3 regions of the Aminobacter sp. DSM 101952 genome follow, and region 1 is predicted to be linked to each of the others. Evidence: riboswitches for the same ligand, from Rfam matches in the RefSeq annotation. Region 1 holds a riboswitch; each other region holds the start of a gene.
The links. Region 1 has a riboswitch for cobalamin ahead of bluB (5,6-dimethylbenzimidazole synthase). Riboswitches for the same ligand answer to the same signal wherever they lie in the genome.
Positions count from the first base shown of each region.

Region 2: another riboswitch for cobalamin. It lies ahead of ASC75_RS24900 (TonB-dependent receptor); the one in region 1 lies ahead of bluB (5,6-dimethylbenzimidazole synthase).
Region 3: another riboswitch for cobalamin. It lies ahead of ASC75_RS01005 (DUF1636 family protein); the one in region 1 lies ahead of bluB (5,6-dimethylbenzimidazole synthase).

Region 1 is NZ_LMCL01000032.1:127,171-131,953, forward strand. It holds gene ASC75_RS20685 (KpsF/GutQ family sugar-phosphate isomerase) at 1-726, opposite strand, end outside; gene ASC75_RS20690 (outer membrane beta-barrel protein) at 909-2,567, shown strand; gene bluB (5,6-dimethylbenzimidazole synthase) at 2,564-3,298, opposite strand; cobalamin riboswitch at 3,345-3,528, opposite strand; gene galU (UTP--glucose-1-phosphate uridylyltransferase GalU) at 3,598-4,485, opposite strand; gene ASC75_RS20705 (lytic murein transglycosylase) at 4,738-4,783, shown strand, end outside.
Region 2 is NZ_LMCL01000035.1:177,388-182,170, reverse strand. It holds gene ASC75_RS24915 (cytochrome P450) at 1-807, opposite strand, end outside; gene ASC75_RS24910 (AraC family transcriptional regulator) at 980-1,825, shown strand; gene ASC75_RS24905 (arginine deiminase family protein) at 1,926-2,732, shown strand; cobalamin riboswitch at 2,884-3,086, shown strand; gene ASC75_RS24900 (TonB-dependent receptor) at 3,352-4,783, shown strand, end outside.
Region 3 is NZ_LMCL01000001.1:204,321-209,103, reverse strand. It holds gene ASC75_RS01015 (cobaltochelatase subunit CobN) at 1-1,828, opposite strand, end outside; gene cobW (cobalamin biosynthesis protein CobW) at 1,994-3,031, opposite strand; gene ASC75_RS01005 (DUF1636 family protein) at 3,028-3,390, opposite strand; cobalamin riboswitch at 3,502-3,704, opposite strand; gene ASC75_RS01000 (winged helix-turn-helix domain-containing protein) at 3,700-4,783, opposite strand, start outside.

The DNA.
Region 1 (4,783 bases):
GCGCTTCTTCGACAGCGTCTTCACCGCCTCGGGCATCTTGGTACCGATCGCGACGATCGGCATTTCGTCGCCCTTGTGCATCAGGTCGCCGACCGGCATCAGGCTCGCGCCGAGCTGGCCGCCGGGATGGAAGGTGCGGAAATGGTCGGCGGTGAAGCCGCGTGCCTCGAGCAGGGCCACCGCCAGCGCATCGCCGATGACGAGTTGCAGCAGCGTCGAGGTCGTGGGCGCAAGGCCGTGCGGACAGGCCTCCGGCGCACGCGGCAGCGACAGGACGACGTCGGCCTGGCGCGCCAGCGCCGAAGAATCGCCTGCGGTAAGCGCGATCAGCGGGATCGAAAAGCGCCTCGAATAGGCGACGATGCCCTTGAGCTCGGCGGTCTCGCCCGACCAGGACAGCGCGACGATGGCGTCGTCCTTGGTGATCATGCCGAGGTCGCCATGGATGGCTTCCGAGGGGTGCACGAAATAGGCCGGCGTTCCGGTCGAGGCGAAGGTCGCCGCCAGCTTGGAGCCGATATGTCCGCTCTTGCCGACGCCGGTGATGATCGCCCGGCCGCTGAGCTGGCCCAGGATCGAGACAGCCTTGGCGAAGGGGTCCGCCAAGGGGCCATCGAGCGCGGCGGCAAGCGCGGCGATGCCGACCTGCTCGGTAGCGACGGTGCGGAGCGCCGAGGCGATCGACGCCTGCGGGTCCGGCTCTTTTTTCAGCGATCCAGCGTGCATGGCGCATGCGTTAGCGCGTCGTACCGCCTCTGTCCATGATTATCCGCCCGGCACGGCCGGCCCTGGCGGCGGCTGGAAACGCTCCGTTAACCATGGCGATTTACCAGTTGGTAAGTGCGGCCCCTTGCGCCGGCGAAGCAGTGGTGAAGATGGCGCAGGTCAGGCCAGGGCAAAACAGGCGAATGAGCGGTGCGGGATTGCGCTTCTTGCTGGCAACGGCAAGCGCAGCAACCCTGCTTTGCGCCCTGCCGGTGCATGCCCAGGAAGCCGGCCTGCGCGGCGCGGTCAACGAGGCCGACACGACCGCACAGTTGTTGCGCCGGCGACCGGCACAGCAGCCTGCCCCCGAAATCCAGGACCAGGCGGCCACCTACCAGCCCATCAGCCCTGGCGCCGTGCCGGAGCAAACCGACCCGGCCGGCACGGACGACCTGTTTAGCGAACCACCCAACGCCTATGCGGCCGATGCCGCCAACCCGTCCAGCCGTCCGACGACGACCGCAATCCAGCGCTCCAGGGAAGCACGCGAAAGACGCGCCGCCCCCGCTAGGGCAGCCGCAACGACAGCTGCCACGCCGGAGCAGGATGAAGAATTGACCACCGGCACGGTGCGGCAGGGAACCGTCGATTCGCTGATCGCGGAAGAAAACGGCCCGGAATCGGAGCGTCAGCGAGCGATCGAGGGCCGCAGGCCGGTGCCGGACGAAAACCCGTTCGAGCCGACAGGCATCCGCTTCGGCACCTTCCTGCTCAAGCCGAGCCTCGAACAGGGCGTCACCGCCACCTCCAACGCCGATTCGAGTTCGGACGGCAAGTCGGCGGTGCTGTCGGAAACCACGCTGCGCCTGAATGCGGCCTCAGACTGGGACAGCCACTCGGCCACCATCGACGCCTACGGCAATGTCCGCAAGTCCGTCTCGGGCCAGGAGGTCGAGGATGTCGAGGCCGGCATCGACGGCCGGCTGCAGCTCGACTTCGCCGACGATATCCGCACCATCGCCACCCTCGGCTACGACATCCGCCCGGAATCGGCGAGTTCGCCGGTGGTGATCGTCGGCACCGCGTCGCGCCCGGTGCGCCACACCCTCGACGGCAGCATCGGTGTCGAGAAGGACGTCGGCAAGCTGCGCTTTGCCGTGACCGGCGAAGCCGCCAAAGAGAGTTTCAGCGACGCCGACCTGTCGGGCGGCGGCACGCTTTCGCAGGAAGACAGGAACTCGACGCTCTATACCGGCCGTTTCCGTGCCGGATATGAGATTTCCCCGGCGCTGACACCCTTCGGCGAGATCGAATACGGGCGCCGCGTCTACGATCTCAGGTTCGACACGGCCGGCTTCGAACGCTCGTCCAACCGGATCGGCGCCCGCGCCGGCGTCGAGCTCGACATGGGCGAGAAGTTCGGCGGCGAGATTTCCGCAGGCTGGCTTTCGGAAGACTTCGACGACGACCGGCTGGAGACGATTTCGGCGGCGACGATCGCCGCGGATCTGCGCTGGTCGCCGATGCGCGGCACCATCGTTACGCTCAACGGGACGACGCAGGTCGAAGGTTCGACGACGCCGGGCGAAAGCGGCTCGGTGCTCTACACCGGCCGCCTCGGCGTCGAGCGTCAGATTCGCGCCAACCTCACCGGCTTTGCCGCGGCCGGCGTCGGCTGGCGCGATTATGCTGGCAGGGACGACCATGAACTCAGGCTCAGCGCCGAAGCCGGCCTGACCTGGTGGCTCAACCGCTATGCCGGCCTCACCGGCAGGCTGCGCCACGAAACCTTCGACAGCACCCTGGCCGGCCGCGACAGCAAGACCAACAGCGTCTTTGTCGGGTTGAGGGTGCAGCGCTAGGCGCCAACCGGAGTACCGGCCAGCCTGGCTGCGGCGTCTTTCAGCTCCGTTTCGCCGTCGCCGCAATACTCCTCGCTCATGATCAGGTCGGCAAGCGGCAGCCGGCTGCCCCAGCCATGGCGTTCGAGATCGGGTCTTGCGGCGAATTCCGACACCCGGCCGACGCAGAGATAGGCGACCGGCACGACATGTTCGGGAATGGCGAGCATCCGCTTCAGCGCCTCTCGGTCGATGATGCTGACCCAGCCGACGCCGACGCCTTCGGCCCGCGCCGCCAGCCAGAAATTCTGGACCGCGCAAACGGTGCTGTAGAGGTCCATCTCGGGATTGTGCCATCGCCCCAGCGGCGAGTTCCGCGACCGGCTGCGGTCGCAGGTGACGACGAGGTTGAGCGGGCTCTCGCAGATGCCCTCGAGCTTGAGCTTGCGGTACAGCGCCTGCCGCTCCTCGGCGATATGCGGCAGTTCCTGCTGGCGGGCGGCCAGGAACAGGTCGCGCACCTGTTGCCTGCGCCGTTGATCGCGGATGACGATGAAGTTCCACGGTTGCATGAAACCCACCGACGGCGCGTGATGGGCCGCCATCAGCAGGCGCGCCAGCATTTCGTCGTCGAGCGGATCGGGCAAAAAATGGCTGCGCACGTCGCGCCGCGTGAAGATGGCGCGATAGACGGCATCCTGGGCAGCAAGGTCGAAACAGCCTGAATCGGCATGGGCATGGTCGGCCGGCATCGCGTGTCCCCTGGCGAGCAAATCGGTTTCCCCCGCCTGACCATGCGGTGGACGATTTCTGCCGGGCCGGTCTTCTGGCTCGAGTTCAGCCCGCCTCCGGCGCCTTCCCGTTCTACGAACAGTGGCTATTGCCGATGCGGTCCCTCTTACAGCGTTGGGCACGCCACGGATTTGCACCGTGTTCCCGATTCTCCCGCATCGCTGCGGGCACCTGGCAGGAGATGTCTATACGGCTGCGATGCCGATGGCCATCGCTCCGCGCGTCCAAAGCTGGCGCGCGGGCGACATTTCGACAGGGATCAGCGGCCGGGCTTCATCTCGCCGAGCAAGCCCTCGATGACGCCGGCCATGCGCTCGTTGATGTCGGCGCGCGACAGCGCAAAGGCGACGTTGGCCTCGACGAAGCCTTCCGGCGAACCGCAGTCGAATGTGCGACCGCGATAATGATAGCCGTAGAAGGACTGCTGCTTCTCCAGCTTCAGCATCGCATCGGTGAGCTGGATCTCGTCGCCGGCGCCGCGCTCCTGCTTGGCCAGGATGTCGAAGATCTCCGGCTGCAGGATGTAGCGGCCGTTGATGAACAGGTTCGACGGCGCGGTTCCCTGCTTCGGCTTTTCCACCATGCCTTCGATCTCGAAGCCGGTGTGGACCGCCTTGCCCTTGCCGACGATGCCATATTTGTGCGCCTCGGCAGGATCGCATTCCTGCACCGCGATGATGTTGTTGCCGGTCTCGGCATAAAGCTCGACCATCTCGCGCATGCAGCTCTTTTCCGACTGCATGATCATGTCGGGCAGGAGCAGCGCGAAGGGCTCGTCACCGACCAGCTCACGCGCGCACCACACCGCATGGCCAAGGCCGAGCGGGACCTGCTGGCGGGTGAACGAGGTCTGGCCGGGCGCAGGCTGCAGGCGCTGCAGACGCTCGAGCTGTTCACTTTTGCCGCGCTGGGCCAGCGTGTCGTAGAGTTCGAACTGGACGTCGAAATGATCTTCGATGACGGCCTTGTTGCGGCCGGTGACGAAGATGAAGTGTTCGATACCCGCCTCGCGTGCTTCGTCGACCACGTATTGAATCACTGGACGATCGACGACCGTCAGCATTTCCTTGGGGATCGACTTGGTGGCAGGCAGAAAACGCGTGCCGAGGCCCGCGACCGGGAAAACTGCCTTGCGAACTCTTTTCATTGCTTGGTTCATCCGATGGAGGATTACGAGTATCGGGCAGGCACACTGCCATAGCGGAATTGATGAATACTGAATGCGTTCACATATTCGCCGGCAGCCGGCAAGAGGATCGATCACGCGATCTTGATTGTCGAAACCAGTCGGGAAACAATCGCCAGAACCGCTTTTCGTTCCCCAAGGGGGCTATGGTAAACTGATTGATAACCGGCATCGGCGATGAATCGTATTTCTGATCTCTCCAAGGAGGAAAGAATGCCCCTTCGCAAGACCGCCAGAGGCCTCGCAAGCGCCGCTGCAA
Region 2 (4,783 bases), on a different contig from region 1:
CGCGTGCATGCCCGAACCGAGCACGTCGATGGTCGAGCCGTGGCCGGCCATCAGGATCAGCATGCAGGTCGAGACCAGCTCATCCTCGTTGAGGTGGCCGGCGTCCTGCGCCGCGATCAGGCGAGTGATCAGGTCCTCCTGCGGCGCAGCGCGGCGCTCGGCCATCAGCTTGAGCAGATAGTGGTAGAACTCGGTCGTCGCCTGCTCCGCCAACGCCTTGCGCGCGTCGGAACGGTCGATGTCGAAGAACTGCACCACGCGTTCCGACCAGACGCGCAACTGCGGGCAGTCCTCGTCGGGCACGCCGAGCACACGACCGATGATATGGCCCGGCACCTGGGCGGCGAGGTCTTCGACGAAGTCGATCTCGCCCTTGTCGATCAGGCTGTCGACGAGCCTGTCGACGAAACTCTGGATCATCGTGCGCTGGCGGGCGATGAAGGCCGGCGTGAACTCGCGGAACACCTGCCTGCGCAGCCGGTCATGCACCGGGCCGTCGCTGTCGAGCATGGAGAACTGGACGAAGCGCTGGTGATGCGGCATGTCGAGCCAGTTCTGCAGGCGCTTCTGCTCGGTGATCTCTTCCTCGGACATGAAGAATTCGGGCGAGCGCACCATCGAGATGTCGCGGGCGATGCCAGCAACATCGTCGAAGCGCGTCACCAGCCACATGTCGAAATCGGCGAAGAACTGCGGCTCGCCCTTGTCGCGCAGCGCGGCATAGGCGGGATAGGGGTTCTGGGCGAAGGTGGCCGACAAGGGCTCGAAAGCCGTGCCGTGTTCGCTTGCCTTCGGGGTAGCGGTCATCCGACGCTCCAGTCATGGATTTTCGGCAGCATGGAGGCCGCCACCATCCAGTCTAACGGCAATGGCGGCGAGATGAATGCATGCCACTCGCACGATGCTGGATAAAACTCGCATCGCGATTTGCAAACAGGTACAGTAGGCGAAACCCTCCGACGGCGACGCCTGCGCAAAAATGACCAACGGGACAGACGAAAGCAATTCGATCTTCTTCCACACGCCGGGCCGGCATGCGGATGCCTTTCCCTACAAGATCCTTGTCGCCGGCCGCACGCATTTCGGCCATCGCGACGGCCTCGTCACCAGGCGCTTCCACCACCATACGCTGATCTGCACGCTGTCCGGCCAGGGCCTGATCGAGACCGGCGGCAGCCGGGCGGCGGCCGGGCCCCGCACCATCGCCTGGCTCGACACGTCGATGTCATATGCCCATGGCTGCTACCCCGATGCCGACCACTGGCGCTATCTCTGGATGAGCATCGAGGGCCATGGGCTCGACGCCGTGTTCTCGTTCCTCCGTGTTGCCGGCAACCCGCTGTTTGCGACACAAGGCGAGGGCGTCGCTGCCGGCTTCGAGCGTGCCATCCAGAACCTCGCCCGGCGCGGGCAGACGACCGACGCCATTTCGAGCGCCGTCGTCGCCCGGCTTGTCGAAACGCTCGTCGCCGAACGCGGCGAGCAGGACAGCTCGGAAGATCGCGGCGAACGCGTGCTGCGGGTGATGCGCGAGGTGCGCGCCGACATCGCGCGCAACTGGCCCATCGAGGAACTGGCCGCGATCTCCAACCTCAGCGCCTCGCAACTGCACCGGCAGTTCAAGCAAAAGACCGGCACGACGCCGATGGACTGGATCCGCCACGAGCGCATGAACCTGGCCAAGCGCCTGCTGATCGCAGCCGACATCAAGATCGCTGCCGTAGCGCTAAGCTGCGGCTATGCCGATCCCTATCATTTCAGCCGCGACTTCCGCCGCATCGCCGGCCAGTCGCCAAGCGAGTTCAGGCGGGCGCAGGGGCAATAGCGGCTCGACGACGATCGCTGGCCCAGTGCCTGCCCCGTCGACATGCCACTTCGTTTCGGGCAGGCTGCGGACCTCGCCCCACCAGCACGAGCGCACCGACATGACGTCCAAGCCAGCGGTCTACGAATTCAACGCGGCCATCGTGCGCGAGCCGGCTCGGTCGGTTGTCAACGGCCTGCGCGCCGACGACCGCGGCAACCCGACCTATGACGGCGTCAAGGCCGAGCATGCGGCCTATGTCGCGACGATGCGCGCCGCAGGCGTGGAGGTGACGGCGCTGCCGGCGCTTGAGGCGTTTCCCGATTCGATCTTCGTCGAGGACCCGGCGCTGGTGTTTCCCGAAGGGGCGATCCTGCTTCGGCCCGGCGCCGAGACGCGCGTCAGGGAAACCGTCGAGATCGCACCCACGCTGAAGGCCATGTTCGGCACCGTGGTCGACCTGCCCACGCCCGGCTATGCCGATGGCGGCGACGTGCTGACGACGCCGAGAAGCGTGATGATCGGGCTGTCGGCCCGCACCGACCGGGCTGGTGCCGAAGGGCTGATCGCCAGCCTCGACCGGCTCGGGCGCAAGGGCGAGATCGTGCAGACGCCGGAAGGCGTGCTGCATTTCAAGAGCGACTGTTCACTGCTCGACGGCGAGACCATGCTGTCGACGAAGCGGCTTGCGCGCTCGGGCGTGTTCAAGGGTTTCCGCGAGGTGCTCATCCCCGAGGGCGAGGAGCCGGCGGCCAACGCGCTGCGCGTCAACGACGTGGTGATGGTCGGGGCGGATTACCCCCGGACCATCGCGATGCTTGACAAGCTCGGCTACCAGGTGGTCGCGCTCAAGACCACCGAGATCGGCAAGATCGACGCCGGCCTGTCGTGCATGTCGCTGCGCTGGCACCGCGGCCAACGCCTTTGATCGGCATGCCGTCCCTGAGCGTCGGCAAGTATTGGTCAAGCTTCGTGACAATGTAGGGATCGCGACAACGGACCGGGCGGTTTGCGACAATCGCAACCGACGAGACGTCCGACAGCAACAGATCAATTGACAAGGCTTCCGCCGGCTGTCTAGTCTCGACCCCGGAATCGGTTCCACCGAAAGGTGGATGAAAAGGGAACACGGTGAGGCCGAAGGCCAAATCCGCGACTGCCCCCGCAACTGTAACCGTTGAGCCTCTTCCATCATGCCACTGAACGCATTCGTGCGTTCGGGAAGGCGGAAGAAGGCTATGACACGGAAGTCAGGAGACCTGCCCGTTCCGGTCACCCATGCTTGTCCACGGGGTGTGGTCAGGCGCGGTCGCCCGTGGCGGTGACATTGAAAAGTGTTGCCGCATGCGGAAGGCCGCCGGGTCGATCTTGTCCCAATGTCTGCCTGCCGACCTGTCTTGCCTGCGGTTTGGAACCGGGTGCGATGCCTGTCGCGCCCACCGAACCATTTGGGGGCAGAATTGCAGAGACTCATCCTCGCCACCAGCGCCGTCGCGCTGGTCATTCCGACGCAAACCCACGCGCAGCAGTCGCCGTCGCGCGACGACGTGACCGTGCTTCGACCGCTGGTGGTGTCGACGCCGCTGCGGCGCGAGACGGCGCTCGTCCGCTCGACGTCGTCGGTCACCGTCATCGACGAGGAGGAGCTCCGGACATCGGCGGCCGCCGACCTGCCGTCGCTGCTCAAGCGCTACGCCGGCGTGTCGATCATCGGCTATGGCGGCCAGGGCTCGGCCTCGAACGTCTCCCTGCGCGGTATGTCGGCCGGGCAGACTCTGGTGCTGGTCAACGGCATCCGCACCGCCTCGGCAACCAGCGGCACCAGCTCGATCTTCAACATTCCCCTTGCCTCGATCGAACGAATCGAGATCGCCAAGGGGCCGCACTCGGCCCAGTATGGCGCCGACGCGATCGGCGGCGTCGTCAACATCATCACCAGGCAAGGTGGCCAGTGCGCCGACGGCCGCAGTGCCTGCGCCAGCATCACCACCGGCGTCACATACCCATGGGGCGGCTATGTCTCGGGCGATGTGCGCGGCCGCAGCGAAGGAGGCGTCGACTACTCCGTCGGCGGCAGCATTCTCGGCACGCGCGGCTACGACTTCACCACGCCGCTGGCCTGGGGCCACGAGCCCGACGATGACGGCTTCCTGCAGGGCTCGCTGAATTTTTCGCTGGCCAAGGAATTCGACTGGGGCAGGCTTTATGCCGACGGCCTGTTCGCACGCGGCCGTTCGCAATATGACGACACCTTCCCGTCCAGCAATGAAGTCGACACCGACACGTTTGCCGGCAAGGCAGGTGCGCGGCTGAAGCACTCCGACAGTTGGTCCTCGACTGTCGAGCTGTCCAGCAGCCTGGACAGTTCGACCAACTTCCGTGACGGGGTTCCGGGCGACAGCAGGTTCGACACCAAGCGCTACGGCATCTTCGCCTCGACCGAAAAGACCTTCGAGACCGGCGATGCCCGCCATGTCGTGACCGGCGGGGCCGAGGCCTATCGCGAACAGGTCGATACCACCGTCGATTTCGACGTCACCTCGCGCGGTCTCGGGGCGGTGTTCGGACAATATTCGGTCGAATATGGCGCGCTGACCATCGACAGCGGGCTGCGCTACGATCACAACGAGCAGTTCGGCGGTGCCACCACCTACAATATCGGTGCCAGCTTCGAGATCGTGCCCGATCTCGTCGCCCGGGCCTCCTACGGCACCGGCTTCCGCGCCCCGACCTTCAACGACCTCTATTATCCCGGCTATTCGAACCCGAATTTGAAGCCGGAGACATCCCGGTCCTACGAACTTGGCGTCAACTGGCGGCCTACCGACAGCACGACGCTCGACGTCGCCTTCTACCAGACGTGGCTGAGCGACGCGATCGCCTCCAACCCGCCCACCTACGTCCCCTTCAACGTTGCGCGCGCCAAGGTGACGGGCGTCGAGGCATCGCTGTCGCACGAGTTCGGCGACCGCTGGAGCG
Region 3 (4,783 bases), on a different contig from region 1:
AGCCGAAGGCGAGCAAGGCATGGCGGGGCGGCAGCGTCGGGTCGTGGTAATCGGCGCGGCGATCGGCCGAGCGGCCACGGTCGGGGGCGAGGGCTACGGTGACATTGCCGAAGGTTGCAGCGCGGAAGGGGAAATGGCGTTGCTCCTCGCAAAGGTTGAGCTGCCCCTCACCCTTACCCTCTCCCCGTAAGGACGGGGAGAGGGGGGCGTAAGCGTTGAGGCTGTCTTCGCTGGCGTTGCGGCAGACTTCCATCTCCCCGTCCTGACGGGGAGATGGTCCGGCAGAGGATGAGGGGCGGCGCGAAAGCGCAATTACAGCTTCCTGCGCTGCTTCTCCCCACGCCGCCTCAACCGCATTTCTTGCATCTGTGGGCAGATCGGCGGAAAGCGCGAGATAGTCATTCAGGGCCAGCCCATGCCCACCTGCCTCGATCAGGTCGAGCAGTGCGCGCGGTGATTCCGGAATCCCTTCAACCGCATAGCCCGCGTCCTTCAGGTCGTGCAGCATTGCGAGCACGCTGTTCGGAACGTCGAGGCCGACGGCATAACCCGTCCGGCCAGGGGCGCTGGGGTAGTCGGGGATGAGGATCACGAGCTTGCGGTTTTCGGGCCGCGTCTCGCGCAGCCTGAGATGCGCGGCGATGCGGCGGGCGACCTGGTCGACGCGGTCGGGTTCGGGCCGGTTGGCAAAGGCGCGGAAGCCGAGCGCGGGGTCGACCTCGCTCTCGGCCTTGAAGGAGACGGCGCCGGCGAGGATGCGGCCGTCGAGTTCGGGCATCACCACATGCATGGCAAGGTCGGCGGGCGCGAGACCTCGCGGGCTGCCCTCCCAGGCCTCGCGGCGGGTGGTGGCGACGATGACCTGGAACACCGGCACGCCGGCGCGGTCGAACAGCGTTTCCGCGCCCGGCTCGGCGCCGGCGGCGAAGGCGGTGGCGGTGACGATGGCCGCGGGGTTGAGCTGTGCGAGGGCGGTCTCGACGAAGGCGAGGGACGCCTTGTCCTTAAGGCTGGAGACGAAGATCGGGACGGGGCGCAGGCCGTGTGCCCTGAGTGCTTCGACCAGCGCGTCGATGGGGGCGACGTCTGCGGCGAGCAGCATCGAACGGTAGAAGAGGATGGGGATGACGTTTCCTTCTCCCCGTTCACGGGGAGAAGGTGCCCCGAAGGGGCGGTTGAGGGGCTGCGCAAAGCTGCCAGAGGTCGGTGCTTGCCCCTCATCCCCCTGCCGGGACCTTCTCCCCGTGAACGGGGAGAAGGGGGCTTCAATCACGCCCCGCTCCGGATCATAAAACCCCGCTTTCGGCATCGCCACAGGTGCTACGATGATGCTCTTGTCACCCGCCAGCCCAGCCAGCCGCGCGACCAGCGCCTTCATGTTCTCCGGGCCGCCCTCGCGGAAATAGCCGAGCAGGGCATCGAGTTCGGCGCGGGGCAGCGTCGAGGCTTCGATCAGCCTGAGATCTTCGTCATGGCTTTCGCCCGGCAGCAGCGCCAGCGCGATGCCTCTTTCGCGAGCCACCGCAGCAAGCTGGTCGCAGCCGTAGCGCCACCAGTCGTGACCACCGAGGATACGGACGAGGATGACTCTGGCGTGGGCAGCCACGCTGTCGATCCACAGGTCGACCGACATCGGGTGCCGGAGGTCGCGCAGGCTGGCGAGCCGCATCGACGGCAGGTTTGCTGCACCCGCCTTCCAGGCGTTGGCGAGGCCTGCCAGATCGCTGTCGGTGAAGGACAGCGCCACCACATCCGCAGGCTTCTGCCCGAGGTCCACAGGCTCGATGAGGTCGTCGAGCGAGGCGGAGGTGGTGGTGAGGATGTGCATCAGCTCGCCTCGCTTGAGGTCGCGCGAAATGTCCCCCTCATCCAGCCCTTCGGGCGACCTTCTCCCCGGCAGGGAGATGAGGCACGCGCTGACGTCGGCGATCTCCGCTCCAGTTTGGAGAGAGGTCGACCGAGCGCAGCGGAGGTCGGGTGAGGGGACATCGTTTTAGCCGACCAGGATACGCTCGATGGCCGGGCGGTCGAGGCCCTTGAGGCCAATGACGACGAGGCGCGAGCGGCGGTCGTCCTCGGCGGTCCAGGCGCGGTCATAGTAGTGGTTGACGCGCGGGCCGACGGCCTGGACGAGCAGGCGCATCGGCTTGCCGCCGACGTCGACAAAGCCCTTCACGCGCAGCACGTTTTCTTCCTCGGCGGCCGTGGCGACGCGCTTGGCCAGTTCGTCGGGGTTGGCGATCGAGGGAATCTCGATGACGAAGGTGTCGAAATCGTCGTGCTCGTGGTCGAAGGCGCCGTCGTGGTGGGTCTTGCGGTTCTCGATGTCGTCCTCGACGGCGAGGCCGAGGCCGAGCAGCACCGATGGGTCGACCTTGCCATGCGCCGACGGCACGATCTTGACCGCGCGGGCGAGGTGCTCGCTGACGATGGCGCTGGCGCGGGCATGGCCGGCGTCGTCGAGAAGGTCGGACTTGGACAGGATGATGAGGTCGGCGCAGGCAACCTGGTCCTCGAACACCTCCTCGACAGGGTCGTCGTGATCGAGCGAATCATCGGCCTGGCGTTGGGCGGCCAGCGCTTCCATGTCGGAGGCGACCTTGCCTTCGGCGAGAGCCGGGCCATCGACCACGGCGATGACCCCGTCGACGGTGACGCGGCTCTTCACCGTCGGCCACTGGAAGGCCTGGACCAGAGGCTTCGGCAGCGCGAGGCCGGAAGTCTCGATCAGGATGTGGTCGACTTTTGGGGTGCGCGCGAGAATCTGGTCGAGGGCCGGGACAAAATCATCGGCGACGGTGCAGCAGATGCAGCCATTTGCCAGCTCGACGATGTTTTCCTCCGGGCAGGCGTCGATGCCGCAGCCCTTCAGAATTTCGCCGTCGATGCCGACATCGCCGAACTCGTTGACGATGATGGCGAGGCGCTTGCCCTTGGAATTCTCGAGGATGTTGCGGAGCAGCGTGGTCTTGCCGGCGCCGAGAAAGCCGGTGACGACGGTGCAGGGAACGCGTTCGACGGAGGCGGTCATTTGTCTTCCTTGATGAGAGCAAGCGGAGGGATGCGCGCGACGAGGCCGCGCTTGAGGCTGTCGGGACGGCCGCGCCAGGGGATCAGGCCGTCGGTTGAGGTGCTGAACAGTTGTGCGCCGGTGACGAGATCGTCGCCGGAGGAAACGTTGAGATCGCCGAAGACGTAGCTCCACGCGCCGTCCCGGAGCAGGGCGGCACTCAGGCGGCGCTTGCAATTGCCGAGGCACTCGACAGTGCGGACGGTGATGCCTTGGCCGACTGCTGCCCGACGGGCGGATTCGGCAAGTCTTTCTCCGGCGCGGGGATGGGCGTCCGAACCGGTTTCGTCACGGCAGGAGGAGCACACGAGGATGGTCACGTCGCAGGCGCGCGCGCCTGCTGCATCGCCGGATGCGTCAGAAGTTCCGACCGGAAGGTTGTCGTCGAAGTCCAAATCCAGGCTCCCTGCCCGGGGCACCCGCCAGGCGATCGGATCAATGTCTGCGACGGCAGGTCTCCTGGCTTGCGGATCGTCGCCTTCGCCCGCCTTCCCGGGAAATCCCAGTGGTCTTCGGGTCTGGCTCTTCGCTCACAGTTGCGGGGACAGCCGCGGTTTTGGCGCATATGCGCCGCACCGCATTCCCTCTTAGCCTCCGCCGTTGCGGGCGAAGGACCGTCTGTGGGCGATTTAGGCTTTCGCGCGGGGTGGAGTCAACGCAATGGAGCGACCAACAATGTCGCTCAGCGCCGGGCCGAGGTCGCCGGCGGGCGTGACCTCGATGCGTTCGAGGCCGAGCCAGTCGCGCATCTGCTTGAGTTCTTCAAAGAGTTGGGCTGCTGTTTCCGGCGGCGCGCAGGGCTCGGCATAGGCGGCGTGGACGCGCAGCACGCCGGCCGGGCGGTCGGCCTTGAGGTCGATGCGGGCGACGATGCGTTCGCCGAGCAGGAAGGGCAGGACGTAGTAGCCGTACTGGCGCTTGTCCGCTGGCGTGTAGATCTCGATGCGGTAGCGGAAGTCGAACAATTGCTCGGCGCGGGTGCGCTCGAACACCAGCGGGTCGAAGGGCGCGAGCAGGGCGCGTGCTTGCACTTTTCGAGGGATGCGGGCCTCGGCATGCAGATAGGCCTGCCTGTTCCAGCCTTCGACGCGCACGGGAATCAGTTCGCCCATCTCGACCAGCTCTTCGAGCCGGCCCTTCATGTCGTCCGGCGACAGGCGGAAATAGTCGCGCAGGCAGATGCCGGTCGCGACGCCATGGGCCTGAGCGGAGATTCGCAACAGTTCGCGATGGGCATCTTCGGCCCGCAGGGCAGGGCTGTTGTAGATGTCGGCCGGCAGCACGCGCTCGGGCAGGTCGTAGAGACGCTCGAAGCCGCGGCGGGAATGGGTGGTGATGCGGCCGGCCCAGAACAGCCATTCGAAGGCGCGCTTCTCAAGGCTCCAGCCCCACCAGCCGCCCGAACCCTTGGCGCCCTCGATGTCCGAGGCGGCGATCGGGCCGCGGTCGACCACCTGGCGATAGATCCCTTCTATGTAAGGAGCCTGCTCGCGGCCGAACTTCGCCAGCCCCGAATACATCTCGGTGTCCGCCCGCTCCATGCGCCAGCGCAGCAGCGGAAAGGTCTCCAGCGGCAGCAGCGAGGCTTCATGCGCCCAGTATTCGAAGAGCATGCGCTTTTTCGGCTGCATGGCGTCGTCGAGCAGCGCCATGGGGTAGGGGCCGAGGCGCGAATAGAGCGGCATGTAGTGGGCGCGCACGACGGCGCTGACC